One region of the Pseudoalteromonas sp. G5_S1_14_S5 genome, then DNA from elsewhere that is predicted to be linked to it. Evidence: riboswitches for the same ligand, from Rfam matches in the RefSeq annotation. Region 1 holds a riboswitch; the other holds the start of a gene.
The links. A riboswitch is a leader RNA that binds a small molecule or an ion and turns the genes downstream of it on or off. The one in region 1 is predicted to bind cyclic di-GMP.
Positions count from the first base shown of each region.

Region 1 (7,854 bases):
ACCCGGATTTCTGGGTGAATTGTATTGCGAGTATTTTCTAGTCAGTCTAGAATTGTGATCGCAAACGATAAAATATGAAACATTCACGAAATGCTATGCTTATAAAGTTCAGAGCATTTCGGTGTTAAAACAAGCCGCTCACAAGCGGTTTTTTGTTTTTTAACACTTTAGTACCCAAAGAGCCCTACAAATTTAAGCTCTTAGTTAGGTAGCTTAACGGCTACTTCACTCCGTACTTTGGGGAAAGTAGCTTCTAATAGGATAAAAACATGGCCACTATAAAAGATGTCGCTCGCTTAGCAGGCGTATCAACTACAACCGTTTCTCATGTAATCAACAAAACACGTTTTGTTGCAGAAGCGACTCAAGAAAAAGTAAATAAAGCAGTAGACGAATTAAACTATGCTCCAAGTGCTGTTGCTCGTAGTTTGAAGTGTAATTCAACACGAACCATCGGTATGCTAGTGACTCAATCCACAAACCTATTCTTCTCTGAAGTTATCGATGGTGTTGAGAGCTACTGCTACCGTCAAGGCTACACTTTGATCCTGTGTAACACTGGTGGTATCTATGAGAAGCAACGTGACTACATTCGAATGCTTGCAGAGAAACGTGTAGATGGCATCTTAGTTATGTGTTCAGACCTAACGGAAGAACTGAGAGAGATGTTAGACCGTCATGCTGATATCCCTAAAGTAGTCATGGACTGGGGCCCAGAGAGCTCTCAAGCAGATAAAATCATTGATAACTCTGAAGAAGGCGGCTATCTAGCGACTAAATACCTAATCGATCGCGGTCACTCAAAGATTGCTTGTTTAAGTGGCCACTTAGACAAAGCAGCGTGTGTTGAACGTATCGCTGGTTATAAGCGCGCTCTAGAAGAAGCAAACATTACCGCAAGTGACGACATGATCATCGAAGGAAACTTTGAGTGTGATACTGCTGTACTTGCCGCAGACAAAATTGTTGGGATGAAAGAACGCCCTACGGCAGTGTTCTGCTTTAACGATACCATGGCGCTCGGCTTAATGAGTCGCTTGCAGCAGAAAGGCATCCGTATCCCAGAAGATATCTCTATCATTGGCTACGATAACATCGAACTGGCAGAGTACTTCTCTCCACCATTAACTACCGTTCACCAACCGAAGCGTCGTGTCGGTAAGAACGCCTTCGAAATTCTGCTTGAGCGCATTAAAGACAAAGACCATGAAAAACGCGTCTTCGAAATGCACCCAGAAATTGTTGAACGTAGTACAGTTAAAACGTTAAATTAACTGACAAATTGAGTTTATTTTCATCAAGTGCACCTTTGGGTGCGCTTTTTTTATCAGCAGATAAAATAAACCTAGTCTCATATAATAAAGATCATTAATTGAAGCAATATCACACTTTTAAATAGCAATTGTGAGCCTCATTCAACAAAAACTTTATTCTATTCAATCAGTCACGCACAGGGCAAATCACTTGAAAAGGTGAGACGCAAAGCTTCCGGCCTAAACCACTCGTTGGTATGGTAGCGGGGTTACCGATGGCAAAATGCAGTAACTATTAATAACTTAGTAAGTTATGGCTTATTGACAATGTAATTGCAACATTTTGCTAATCTCTCGGACCTGCTTATTTGGTGGCGCAGTTCAAATACACCGAGATAAATAACATGGATAAACCGATACTAAAGGACTCAATGAAGTTATTTGAGCCCCTAGGAAAAATAAAATCACGCTCAATGTTTGGTGGATTCGGTCTTTTCGCTGATGACACTATGTTTGCTCTGGTTGTAAGCGACCAGCTGCATATACGAGCAGACAAAGACACAACAAAAGAGTTCGAGCAACAAGGGTTTCAACCGTACGTCTACAAAAAACGTGGTTTCCCTGTCGTAACTAAATACTTCGCTTTACCAGAAGGCCTATGGCAAGACCAAGAGAAAATCTTACAACTTGCGACTACATCTCTGGGCTTTGCAAAAGAAGAGAAAGCTGAACAGTCCGCTGCTAAGCCTACTCGACTGAAAGACCTCCCTAACCTTCGACTTGCCACTGAGCGTATGTTGAAGAAAGCCGGGATTGATTCCGTAGAACGTTTATATGAATCTGGCTCTGTAAACGCATTTAATGCCATCAAGGAATCTCATACGTCCTCTGTCAGTATTGAACTGCTTTGGGCATTAGAAGGAGCGATCAATGGTACCCATTGGTCGGTTATCCCAAAGCAACGTCGCGAAGAGCTTATCAGTCGCGTAAATTAACATTGTCAGTACACCCTTTTTATACAACTAAGCCGCATTTCTGCGGCTTTTTTTATATCTAATGAAAGTTAATCTATGCTTTGCCTGTCTATCTATACTAACGGTATGCATTGAAAATTTGAGGAAGTATCAATGAGTAAGAAAATGATATTGGGTATTGTGCTAGTCGTGACGATTGTTTTACTAGGCATCAACTTTGGTCAATACCTCACGCTGGAAAACGCCAAAGCACAACAAGCCGTGTTAAACGACTATATAGAAAGTAACTTTTTTTCGGCTTCCGCGACTTACTTCCTCGCGTATATCTTGATCACTGCCTTCTCTATTCCAGGAGCAGCAGTTGTTACACTACTTGGCGCTGCTCTATTTGGATTCTGGAATAGCTTGCTTTTGGTTTCTTTCGCCAGTGCGATCGGCGCAACTCTTGCTTTTTTAAGTAGCCGCTACTTGATGCGTGACTGGATACAAACCAAGTTTGGCGACAAACTGTCTACGATTAATACAGGTGTAGAAAAAGACGGTGCATTTTACTTGTTTTCTTTACGCCTTATTCCTGTATTCCCGTTTTTCCTTATCAACCTGCTAATGGGCTTGACGCCGATGTCACTTACCCGCTACTACGTAACAAGCCAAATCGGCATGCTGCCAGGTACAGCTGTATTCTTAAATGCTGGTACTCAACTCGCAGAAATTGATTCGCTTTCAGGTATCGTTTCACCTTCTGTACTATTGTCATTTGCATTACTAGGCGTATTTCCAATTATAGCCAAATGGTTGATGAGTAAGTTTCGTTCAGCACCTGTTGCTGAATAATTTATAATAGCTAAATAACACAGCTAGCCGAATAAGGTTCAATTTCAATGAAAATCTTCAGTGCATCGAATCCGACAGAAGCGCACATCATCTGCGGATTATTAGAAAGTGAAAATATTGCGTGTGAAGTCCGTGGTGAAGGTTTGTTTGGTTTGAAAGGGGAAATCCCATTCACGGAAGAAACTGACCCTTATGTGTGGCTATATGAGCCAGAAATGGCCACTAAAGCCCGCGCAATCGTTAATGACTATCAAAAGCAGCAAGATTCCATCATCTACGAAGAATGGCGCTGCAGTGAATGTCATGAAGTGAACGAAGCACAATTTGGTTCTTGTTGGCAGTGCGGTGCAAACTCTCCTGAATAAATGAACTGAATGGAGCCCTAGCTGCTTCACCCGATACCTCCCCTAAAAAACGGGAAGCTAAAATACTTCCCGATTTTATTTCAATTCTATATTAGTTCAGATGACCGACTTAGAAATCACTGGATTTGCTTTTGGATAAAATCAATAGAGTGCTGATTAAATTCTTCTGGATTTTCAACATTGCAAACATGACCACAGTTTGCGATTTCGACCAGCTCACTCGACTCATGTGCTTCAACCATCTCTTTAACGGGCTTGATGAACATGTAATCACGCTCTCCCATCAAGTAGAGGGTTGGAATCGGCAATTCGCGGTCTTTGAAATACTTCATTAAAGGGTTTACATCAGCCGTTAATATAAACCAACGTTTAAACTCTTTTTGACACAGTTTTTTGGCTTCACGGATAAATAGGTGACGAGACTCTTTTTGACTTTTTTGTGGCATTACGATGTAAGCAAAAAGACTATAAAGCCACATGTAAGGAATGATGTGTTTACTTAGGTTTCCGAGTTTAACTAACACCTGAGAGCGCGTATTGAGTTTAGTGACTGCACCACCTAATACCATTGAACGTACACGCCCTGCGGCTAGCTCTGCAATATTACGGACGATGATAGTCCCTAACGACATGCCAACGAAATGCGCTGAACGAATTTTTAGATGATCGAGCACTTTAAGGATATCGAGAGTAACCGCTTTAAACGTGTAACGATTCGACATCAGATCTTTAAGGATATTGTCTGATTTACCGTGCCCTCTCAAATCAATGAGCAGCAAATTGAAATGTTGTTTATACGCCTTGATCTGCTTGAACCAGATTGAGGAACTACCTCCTGCGCCATGCACAAATACCACCCACTCATCGCTTGTAGGGTGAGTAAATGTTTTATGAAATAATAAACTCTCAGACATACCTATCGCTTTAATTATTAATATGGAGCTATGCCTCATCACAAGGCAATGACTTAGGATATCACGCAATTGAGAAGATTAGGTGATAATAGTACCGAACCTATCATTAGCCTCATGAATGCTTTAACTACTTTTTCTATGAACTACAATAAGTTTGCAAGCTTTGTCTTAATATACTCGATGTGCTCGGACCAGAAAACAAAAAGGCGCCCTATTCTCAGAGCGCCTTGTGTGAGTTCATATTATCTACTTTGCTAATTTGAGTATCTAGGTAAACTGCTACAACATAGCAGAGTGATACATTGCTAGATACCCTTTCGCAGCATCTTCCCAACTAAAATTTTTCTGCATAGCATAAAGCTGAACACGCTTAATTTCAGATGGGTTTTGTGCGTAAAGCAGCAACGAACGATGTAGAACGGCCAACAAAGCCTGCGGAGTCGGCTCTTCAAAAGCAAAGCCGGTCGCAACCTCTGGATCCTCATCATAATCATTAACACTGTCTTTTAGACCACCGACAGAGCGAACGATAGGCAAGGTGCCATAAGCCATACTGTAGATCTGGTTTAAACCACAAGGTTCAAACTCAGAAGGCATCAAGAAGAAGTCAGAACCCGCTTCAACTAGATGCGCTAATTCATTGTTGTATGCCTCTACAAACGAGAATTTTTCTGAATGCAGTGCCGATAGCTCTTTCAGCTGGCTCGCTAAAACAGGGTCACCCGTACCTACAATCACAATCTGAAGATCGTTCTTCAAGAACTTTTCTATGATAGGCAGCAAGTAGTGAACACCTTTCTGATTCGTTAAGCGACAAACCATCCCATACAATGCGCAATCGATGACCGGTAAGCCAACATCTTGTTGAAGCTTCTGTTTACAGGCTGATTTTCCACGCGCCATGCTGTGTTTGGTCGCTTTGTATTTACGAGGAAGAAATGCATCCGTTTCTGGATTCCAAGCACCGTAGTCACAACCATTTAGAATTCCGACTAAATCTGAAGCTCTACGCTGAAACTCAGCCGCCATGCCATGACTACCAAGCTCTGTTTTTAGCTCTTCCGCGTACGTTGGGCTTACTGCGTTCACTTTATCTGCGCATAACACACCAGCTTTAAGCATTGTCACGTGCGTATCACTAACTGCCGCTTCCGGAACATTGCGGCTGTGCATTTCAGGAAGGCAGTGCAGCTCATCGTATGAGAATACGCCTTTGAACACCGCGTTGTGGATTGAAATAACACTGCGCGTGTTCTCAAAGAATTCATGCTGTTGGTAGCGAGATTTAAGCAAGAAAGGAACAAAGCCAGTATGCCAATCGTTCGCATGAATAATATCAGGTTGGAAACCAAGCTTAGGAAGCATATCCAAACATGCTGCGCTAAAGAACGAAAAACGCTCACCATTATCAGCATAAGCCTGATTATTTTCAGCGTACATTTCTGGACGGTCAAAGTATTTATCACATTCAATACCAAACACTTGTACGCCTTCAACACTTAACTTCTTAACTTGATAAGCTGTATACGGCCAATGATCGAGCTCTGTCGATAAAACAACTTCTGCAGAATCAATATTTTGGATATTGCGGTAAGCGGGAATGGTCACTCGAACGTCCTGTTCGAGTGTTTGTAACGCTTTTGGCAGTGCATTGGCAACATCAGCCAAGCCACCACTTTTAATCAAGCCTTCAACTTCAGACGCTACAAAAAGTACCGAGAGAGTCTTAGTAACCAACTCGTGCTCCTTTAGGGATTACTACTACACCATCGTCAGAGACGTGGTAATGCTTTTTGTCTTCTTTCAGGTTTACACCAATCTGTGTACCCGGTGCGATGTCTGCATCTTTATCGACGATAACACGACGAAGTACACAGCCCTCGCCCACTTTTACGTCGCCTAACAAGATACTCTCACTGACGTCACACGCTGATGCAATATTGCTACGGAAACCAAGTACACACTTCTCGATGCGAGAACCACGAACATAACTACCATTACACACTAAACTATCGATGATTTGAACACGACCATTAGCCGAATCTGTAAACGTCGCAGGTGGTAACGGTGGGTAGTAAGTGTGCAGTGGCCACTTGCGGTTGTATAGTGAAAATGGTGCATCTTTCTCAAGAAGATCCATGTGAGCTTGCCAGTACGCGTCAATCGTACCTACATCACGCCAATAAACTTCTTCTTTCTCACCAGTAATGCGGTTGGTACTGAAGTCATACACAAATACATCACCACGTGGGAACATGTTAGGAATAATATCTTTACCAAAGTCATGTGAAGAACCTTCGCGATCTGCATCTTCAACGAGCTCTGCAAAAAGCTCATTTGCTTCAAATACGTAGTTACCCATTGAAACCAATGCCGAATCAGGGTCGCCAGGGATTGACTTAGGGTTTGCAGGCTTTTCTTCAAAGCCAATCATACGGCCTTCCGCATCAACCTCAATAACACCAAATTCAGACGCTTCTGCAAGAGGCATACGCAGTGCTGATACCGTTAGTGCCGCTTTCTTCTCTTTGTGATAATCAAGCATCTGCTTAATATCCATTTTGTAGATGTGATCAGAACCAAAGATACACACTTGGTCCGGTTCTTCTAGCTGCATGAAACGGAGGTTTTGATAGATCGCATCTGCAGTGCCTTCATACCAACGCTTACCTGTACGCATTTGAGCAGGGATTGGGTCGATAAAACGATCTGTGATACCACTGATATTCCAACCTTTTTTCATATGATGGAACAGTGACTGTGACTTGAACTGCGTTAATACATAGATCTTCATTAGATCCGCGTTAACGAAGTTATTTAAAGCGAAATCAATTAAGCGGTAACTACCACCGAAAGGAACCGAGGGTTTGCTGCGCGATTCTGTTAAAGGTCTTAAGCGAGAGCCTTCACCACCAGCAAGAATCATTCCCAATACACCAGCCATTTTATTCTCCATATATTTATAGCTTGTCGATGTCAGTACTCGTAGAGGTATCTTCCTCTGGGGGATGAACACTGACAATGATTTCGGTACTTAGCGAATATCCATTCACATAAAGTGACAGTATCCTAAGCCAAACGTTGTTTTTCGTGCACTATTGTTTGCACTTGGTTTTATATACGTTATCGACTTTCCAGCCGATTTCAATTTTTAATACGCCATTCTGTGCTACGCAAGCTGATTGCTTTCCTAAGACTTAAAGCAGCTCACATTACACCGTTTGAGCGAAACATTACATTAACACCCAGCATACATCAGGTATACAACTAAACACTGATCTGTGCGTTACAATATTCTAATTAAGTTACACATTTTTTACAGCTGCATAAGATAGTGTGATTAATCTCTTAATTTATTTTACGCTGTGAATTTAATGAATAATTACAACTAAGACTTAAGCTCAACGAGTTGCACAATTGGTTGTTTATGAGTCAAAAAAAAGCAGCCTAGTGGCTGCTTTTTATATCAATAATGTTCAGTTACTTTTCTTTGGGCTTTTTACGTTTATCCGTT
Region 1 covers NZ_JBQKUM010000047.1:1,749-9,602, forward strand. Annotated here, with positions in the region: gene purR (HTH-type transcriptional repressor PurR) at 270-1,274, shown strand; cyclic di-GMP riboswitch class I at 1,445-1,530, shown strand; gene ACTRWI_RS14545 (TfoX/Sxy family DNA transformation protein) at 1,685-2,248, shown strand; gene ACTRWI_RS14550 (TVP38/TMEM64 family protein) at 2,381-3,061, shown strand; gene ACTRWI_RS14555 (putative signal transducing protein) at 3,109-3,426, shown strand; gene ACTRWI_RS14560 (alpha/beta fold hydrolase) at 3,543-4,340, opposite strand; gene glgA (glycogen synthase GlgA) at 4,620-6,077, opposite strand; gene glgC (glucose-1-phosphate adenylyltransferase) at 6,067-7,296, opposite strand; gene topA (type I DNA topoisomerase) at 7,821-7,854, opposite strand, start outside.

Region 2 (7,854 bases), on a different contig from region 1:
ATTCTCGCACCGTTCGTGTGGAGTTTATGTCGCACATCAAACCTGATATGCCCTGGCAGTTTGTTCCTGAAGAGCGTGTGTTAGAGGTTCACCCCGGAGAGGTGATCCAAACGAACTATATAGCCAAAAATTTATCAGGAAACTCTCTAGTGGGACAAGCTGTGCCTTCAGTATCCCCGGGGATGGGGGCGACTTACTTCAATAAGATGGAGTGTTTCTGCTTTAACCAGCAACCATTAGATGGACATAAAAGTGCTGAAATGGGATTGATATTTTATATAGAGCCGGATATTCCAGAATCGATTCATACACTGACGCTCTCTTATACGCTGTTTAACATTACGAGTGAAGTGGTCGGGGAATCAAGTAGTGCTGAGCACAATGTAATCGCGAGTAACTAGGAACCAGAATCAACATAAGGAGTTGAGCGATGAGTTCTAAAAAGGAAGTTTATTTCGTTCCACATCAAAGCCATTGGCCATTAGTCGGTGCCGTTGCGCTGTTTCTTGTTGCCGTTGGAGCTGGTTTAACCGTGCAAAACATGGGTACTGATGCCGCTGGTGGTGTGTTCGGTAAGGCTGTGCTGTTTGTTGGGTTTGCGGTGTTGTTGTACATGCTTGCTGGGTGGTTTAGCAATGTGATAACGGAATCCTTGAGCGGCCTCTATTCTGAGCAAATATCCCGCTCTTTCAGGCAAGGCATGAGTTGGTTCATCTTTTCTGAAATCATGTTCTTCGGTGCTTTCTTTGGCGCTCTGTTCTATGCTCGTATGATTTCTGTCCCATGGATTGGCGGGGCGGGCAACAATGCAATGACTCACGAAGTGTTGTGGCCAATGTTCCAATCAATGTGGCCGCTGACCACGACACCGGATGGTGTAACAACACAAGCTATGCCGTGGCAAGGTATTCCTCTTAAGAACACTATAATCCTATTACTCTCTTCTATCACGCTACATATGGCGCATTTAAGCCTCGAACAAAACAAGCGTATGGCGTTAATCGTTTGGTTAGAGATCACTATCGTTCTTGCTGGGTTCTTCTTATTTTTCCAAGTTGAAGAGTATATCCATGCTTACCAAGATATGGGCCTGACCCTTCAATCGGGAATCTATGGCAACACCTTCTTCTTACTGACGGGTTTCCATGGTTTACATGTCTGCTTAGGGACGATCTTTTTAATCGTACTGTTGGCTAGGGTTGCCAAAGATCATTTTACACCCAAAGACCATTTTGCATTCCAAGCTGGCAGCTGGTATTGGCACTTTGTTGATGTGGTTTGGTTAGGATTATTCGTGTTTGTTTACGTCCTTTAGCGAAGCGACAAGGCTAAAGGCTTTAATAAGGACGAGGGTTGGGCGTTATAACTCCAGATCCTAAAGCTAGCAATAGCAGTAACACAGCAATAGCTGACCACATAACTCGGCGCCCCAAGAAGTGACTCAGCTTTTTGCCATTGTATTTGCTCGAAGCGATTTGGATGAGCCCTTTCATTAAGTTGAATGCGATGAAAAACAGCATGGCAACCAACACAACTTTGAATAACAGGATAAAGGTAGGTGACGCCATAGTGATAACTCCAAACAGATTGAATTATGATGAGCGAAAGTTCCGCAGTAAAGGTTTATGGTTTGCGGTTGCTTTAACTTTGGTTTCAGTCGGCATTTTAATCAAGTTGGGTTTATGGCAGTTAGACAGAGGTAACGAGAAACTGCGTTATGAGCAGCAGCTATCGCAGAGAGCTCTGCAACCTCCTAAGCCGCTAGATACAGTGCTCGATGAATGGCGAAAGGCAAGCGATGGAACTCAGCAGCCGTTGCCCCCTTCGACCTTAAATGGCTTGAAAGCTGACGTCGAATTAGTGAAACCGAGTGGTTTAATTCTCTTGCTGGACAATCAAATCAATCAAGGAACGGTGGGATATGTGATTTACACGCTGGGCGAGCTTCAAACTCAAGATGGAAGAAAACAGCTTTTGATCGATCTTGGATTCGTTGCAGCAAGTAATGACAGAAGAGAGCTACCAGAAATAGGAAAAATAACGCTACCAATCGAGATGTCTGGTCGCTTGTATACACGTTCGGTTAATCCGTTAAGTCAGGAACTTGGTCTAGAAAGCACGACGCCGAAAAGGATTCAAAACATCAACATAGAAGCATTATCACAATACATAGGACAAGAGGTGTTGCCGTTCATTTTTCAACCTCAGAGCTTAGATTCATGGCCTTATGAAATGTTATGGCGTCCGACGGCAATGAAGTCTGAGAAGCACTTTGGTTACTCATTTCAATGGTTTGTGATGGCTGCAGTATTGCTCTCGCTGATGTTGTTGATTGGGTTTAGATACTTTAAGAAACATAGTCACATGAATAAGAAGTAAATGCTTGCAACCGTATAAACACCGTTAGCGATCGGCAGCGGCCAATACAGGGAGTCAAAATGGATAAGTTTCAAACACAAACTAGAAAGGAAAGTATCGATGCTAATCTTGCTGCGTTTAAACAGCGCCGATCACGTGGTCGACTTGTACTCATCGGATTGATTATGGTCTTCGCCTTACCTGCCATTATCGCTAAAACGGTATTAGATCAAAATTGGTACACATCTGGTGTGACAAACACTGGGGAGTTAGTTGAGCCAAGATTGACTCTACAAGATTTTGGACTGACGGCGCAGATGGGGGAAGAAGGTTGGTTGGTGGGTTACATTGCTCCAACGGACTGCGACAGCTTATGCGAACAACAACTCCACTACTTGAATCAAAGCTACTTAGCGCTGGGGAAGAATAAAGAACGAGTGACCGCTGTGGTGTTTGTCTCTGAAGGGGATGCATTACTAGGAGCATTTAACAAACCTGATTTGTCATTTCTGTATGGGGGAGAGCAATTGAGCACCAAGTTCGCGCCAGCTTCGATTGTTATCATTGATCCCCTTGGTCAACTCGTTATGGAATACAAAAGTGTCTCTGAACCGTCGCAGTTAGTCGGGCAGTCCCAAGGCATGATTCATGATTTAAGAAAGCTTCTTAAACTATCGCGTGTTGGGTAGCTGATAAGCAAATCGGTTTGACTGTGGTGACTGAACTCTGGCAGCGAAAGGGAATAAGTATAGGGAGATAAACGATGCAGAATAAAGCCCCTAATTTACTCATGCTCGTGATGCGAGTGACTATCTTACTGACGCTAACAGTGATTGTACTCGGTGCTTATACGCGATTATCGGACGCAGGACTTGGGTGTCCAGATTGGCCTGGATGTTATGGAAAGCTCACAGTACCGTCTGATGCAATAGCGGTAAACCAAGCCAACCTCCAATTCCCTGAACGTGCTCTTGAGGCTGATAAAGCTTGGATAGAGATGGTACATCGCTACTTTGCAGGTTCCTTAGGGCTTCTAATCTTTGTTGTGGTCATTTGGTGTATTAAGAAGAACATCATCTCTGCTGGGCTACCGTTACTTATTGCGGCAACGGTCATCTTTCAAGCTTTGTTAGGGATGTGGACCGTAACCCTCAAGCTGATGCCAGTTGTGGTGATGGCACATTTGATGGGAGGTTTCACTCTGCTGTCTTTGCTCTGCCTGCTCTATTGCCGCCTCTCTAGCTTCCAGACTCGCTTCGGTTACACGACGCACTCGGCGACTATCAAGTTTGCTGCACTTTTGGGCTTGGTAATTGTAATTGGACAGATCTTACTTGGCGGCTGGACGTCTTCAAATTATGCCGCGCTGGTATGTACTCAACTTCCGATCTGTGAAGGTAACTGGACAAGTTACCTAGATTTTAAGAAGGCGTTCGACTTTGCGCAGCATGGTTATGATAACTATGAGTTTGGTGTACTCGAGTATCCAGCAAGGCTCACCATACATGTCATGCATAGGTTTGGCGCTATTGTGGCAACGATAATGGTGCTAATGGTCGTATATCAGTTGTGGAAGTTTGGTCAAACAGCGCACCAAAAACTGGGTGTCATTGTGGCATTGTTATTAGCAGTGCAAGTCAGTCTAGGGATCAGTAACGTGTGGTTTCATCTACCGATTTCAATGGCAGTGCTGCATAACTTAGTTGCGGCGATACTGCTTGTCAGTTTGGTTGTAACAAACTTTGTAGTGTGGCACCGAAAACCAAGTGAGAGCTTGGTAAAGAACAGTGTATTACAAGGAGGTAATCATGGTCAGTAGAACTTCAACACAGCATCAAATGGTGGTTCAAGATACCGCTTTAAGTGATGAAGGCGCTGCTCAAAACAAAGCAGCTTGGAAGGTCTATTTAACACTGACCAAGCCTAAAGTGGTCGCTTTGATGTTGTTAACGGCATTAGTTGGTATGTGTTTAGCTGTGCCTAATGGATTGCCATTACAGCAAGCATTATTTGGCATGATAGGGATAGGGTTGATGGCGGGTTCAGCCGCTGCATTTAATCATCTGATCGACAAGAAAATTGATGGGCAAATGTCTCGTACTAATCGTCGTCCTTTACCATCGGGTGAGCTCAGCAGCGTACGAGTATTCGCCTTTGCAGCTGGTATCGGCTTACTTGGCTTTGTGACTTTAGCCTTGTTAGTTAATCCGCTTACGGCTTGGCTAACCTTTGCGAGCCTATTAGGTTATGCGGTTATCTATACAATGTATTTAAAAAGAGCGACGCCACAGAATATTGTCATTGCAGGGATCGCAGGGGCAATGCCACCTTTATTGGGCTGGACAGCTGTGACGAACGAGCTGCATTCTAATGCCTGGCTGCTGGTGATGATCATCTTCATCTGGACTCCTCCTCACTTTTGGGCGCTTGCGATCCATCGTCGTGACGAATATGCCAAGGTGGATATTCCGATGTTGCCTGTGACACATGGGATAGCTTACACCAAAACTTCAATTCTGCTGTATACACTACTGCTAAGTATCGTGTGTTTGCTGCCAGTATTAGTTGGAATGAGCAGTTGGATATACCTGAGCGCGTCTTTGGTGCTGAACGGTGGGTTTGTTTATCATGCCTGGGTATTAAAGTATCGTGATGAGCCTAACATGGCGATGAAGACATTCAAGTTCTCTATTTATCATCTCATGATTTTGTTTGTTGCTTTGCTGGCAGACCATTACCTACTATAAGATCATATTTGTAGATGAATATAGAACGAGAAAACGGATGCGCTTGGCATCCGTTTTTGTTTGGCTGATTGCTTAGCTTCACTCACATGAAAGTAAGTATAGAGCGATCAATTAGTCGACTTTGTTCCAAGCATCTTGCCAGTGTGAACCGACACCAGGTTCGTACTGAGTTGCCGTTGGTGCCCACTGTATACAGTAACCAGAGTATGGGAATTCTTTACACTGATAAACGCTACCATCGCTGCTTAGTACTTTTGTACCTGCAGTGTAAGATTCAATGCTTTCAGGGAATACGAAATCGTAATCGTCTGCTGGTGGCGGTGTCTGTTTGTCCATAAGATGGAAATCAAGTGTGTTTTGGTCAACTAAGTTGTCTTGGTCATCCTTAGTTACAACCACAAGCATGTGGTGGCCAGCTTCAGATCTCGACAGAGTTAATTGAACATCTTCAACTTGTCCGTCTTTAAGTTGAGACTTCTGAGACGCAAGTGCTTCACGATGGTGGTTGTATACCGTGAGCTCTGCTTGAACATCGCCTGTTGCTGCTAGAGTAAGATCGAGTTGAGTCGGTTGATTCTCGTCGATTATGTACTCTGATTCCAAACCTGTTACTTCAACTTCATGTTCTGGCTTTGGAGTGTCAATCTTGTAGCCGATCTCTACGCTCTTAAAGCCAGAACCTGCTTTTAAGTAAACCGGGTTTGAGCCGTATACAGGAGCGAAATCACCTTGGTCGTTCAATTGACCGGCTTTGATTTGTGTCTGCTCTTGGTTGATCTTTGATGCCAATGCATAAGACCAGTTGTTCGCTTTACCTTGCTCGTTGCTTTCAATCACTAGCTCTGTACTGTATGAAGCGTTCTCACCAGACTGGTCAAAGACACGAGTGTAAACTGCATCGCCAATATTTAAGTCGAGAGTTGGGTTGATTTGACCACCTTGGCCCCAATCAGGAATGATAGGTCCGTCGCCATCAAATTTCACATCAATAACGTTGTAGAAAGCCATTCGAGTATCACCCACATCCCAAACAGCCAGAATCACGTGATAGCCTTCTCTCTCCGGTACGTTACAAATGTGAGTAGCTGTATCTTGTGTCACCTCTCCATGACCATCAATTTCACAGAAAGGTGTAAGGTCAAACGAAGCACGTTCCAGTGGTGAGTTTTGGTCCCAACCTTCTTTAGTGATGTAATATTTGAAACTAGCCGCTACGTGGTTTGCTGTGAATGTCCACTCAAAGTATTGAGAACCAGATTGGATAGGGCGTTTAACCCAGCGATCGGAAGTTTGCTCGTCGAGCGCTGTCGCTAAAGAAGATTGTGCACTAGCGATTTTTCCATCAGCGGGCCCGACTTCAGGGAAGCCTTCAGGGCCTTCGACACTTTGTGGTTCCCATTGAATAGCACCACAGTTAGTGTTTTTCTCTTTTGTATCACTTGCAGGGAACTTACATAGAGCTACACGGCTTTCAGCTGCGCCATTATTGTATGCTGAGACATAACCGTGACCGAAGCTTGCTCCACTTACGCTAAGTAGCGATAGTGCGATAAGCGATTTTTTTGGGAGTTGTTTCATTATTTGTCCTTACTGTATTTGACCGACAAAAAAGGGAACACTCCAGCATGCATTGACACTTAAATCCTATTAAGTGGCGGCCCCGCTATCATAGACAGAATCTTTGTCGACAGACCGGTGGCTTTGCGTCCTATTTTTTCAAATAGTTTGCCAGAGGTGCGTTTAGGCAAGTCAAACGTAGTCAACGCGTTTTCTAAAGGCGAATGAATAGATTGAAATGTGGAATCCTAATCTCGAACTTTTAATTCTTAATACAAATTAACTTGCTATATGTTTAGTTTTCAATGTGTAAGTCATTGATATAAATTAATAAAGCACTTGATCTGATCGTTTTTGTGAATGCTTTTCGATTGTGATGTTTTGTTCTGAAAGACAATTGTGCGCATATCAAAACCAAACCTTTGGTTTCCGCTAACCGAACCCTGACACGCTATGTATGAAGAACCGGACAATTAATTAGTATGAATTATATAAAGGAGTCAGTATGGAATTCACTGAACAAGATAGAGAAGCGTTATACCAAACGTGGATGTCACAAAAATCACGAATGCGAATCACGCAGATGGAGTTTTCAAAGAAGCTTGGTATGAGTCAGCTTGATTTCTCAAATGTGTTGCGAGGGGAGTCACCGCTGACTATGTCATTTGTGAGTCATTTCTGTCGTCTACTTCATTTGGAGCCGAGAAACGTATCCCCGTCACTTAAAGAAGGAACTGACTCTGGTCCTAAAGTGGTCTATTTGAAAAGTAGAATGAGTGTGGATGGAGAGATCCAAAATGCCTACATCGAAGGAAATCAAGTGATCGTAGAGTATGCTCACACTGTTCAACACAACTAATTTTTGAGTTAGCTCTGAGTTATAGCCCCTTTTTCTACAAACTCTTCATATATGGTGTGGCATACTTTGGTGTTTTTTTTCCAATCTAAGTGTGCTGAGAATCCTCTAAAACTACTTTTGCTTGTCGCAACCAGCATCATTTTGTTTGGTTGTGCAGGCGGCCCAATCAAGACTGCCACCAAATTCACTACTTATGAAGATTTTCAGCGTGGTCCTGATGGGGGAGTGGTACTCGTTTGGGCAAGATTAGGGCTGCGTGACGCCGATCGTTTGAAGAGCAAGTTGGATGATTATGATTATGATTCTGTCGTCATTGACCAAATTTTTGTGCTC
Region 2 covers NZ_JBQKUM010000060.1:21,050-28,903, forward strand. Annotated here, with positions in the region: gene ACTRWI_RS16720 (cytochrome c oxidase assembly protein) at 1-401, shown strand, start outside; gene ACTRWI_RS16725 (cytochrome c oxidase subunit 3) at 431-1,315, shown strand; gene ACTRWI_RS16730 (DUF2909 family protein) at 1,338-1,568, opposite strand; gene ACTRWI_RS16735 (SURF1 family protein) at 1,480-2,379, shown strand; gene ACTRWI_RS16740 (redox-active disulfide-containing membrane protein) at 2,439-3,047, shown strand; gene ACTRWI_RS16745 (COX15/CtaA family protein) at 3,122-4,177, shown strand; gene cyoE (heme o synthase) at 4,197-5,105, shown strand; gene gbpA (N-acetylglucosamine-binding protein GbpA) at 5,217-6,683, opposite strand; cyclic di-GMP riboswitch class I at 6,756-6,845, opposite strand; gene ACTRWI_RS16760 (hypothetical protein) at 7,168-7,521, shown strand; gene ACTRWI_RS16765 (hypothetical protein) at 7,588-7,854, shown strand, end outside.
Region 2: linked by a shared signal. The riboswitch ahead of gbpA (N-acetylglucosamine-binding protein GbpA) and the one ahead of ACTRWI_RS14545 (TfoX/Sxy family DNA transformation protein) in region 1 are both predicted to bind cyclic di-GMP.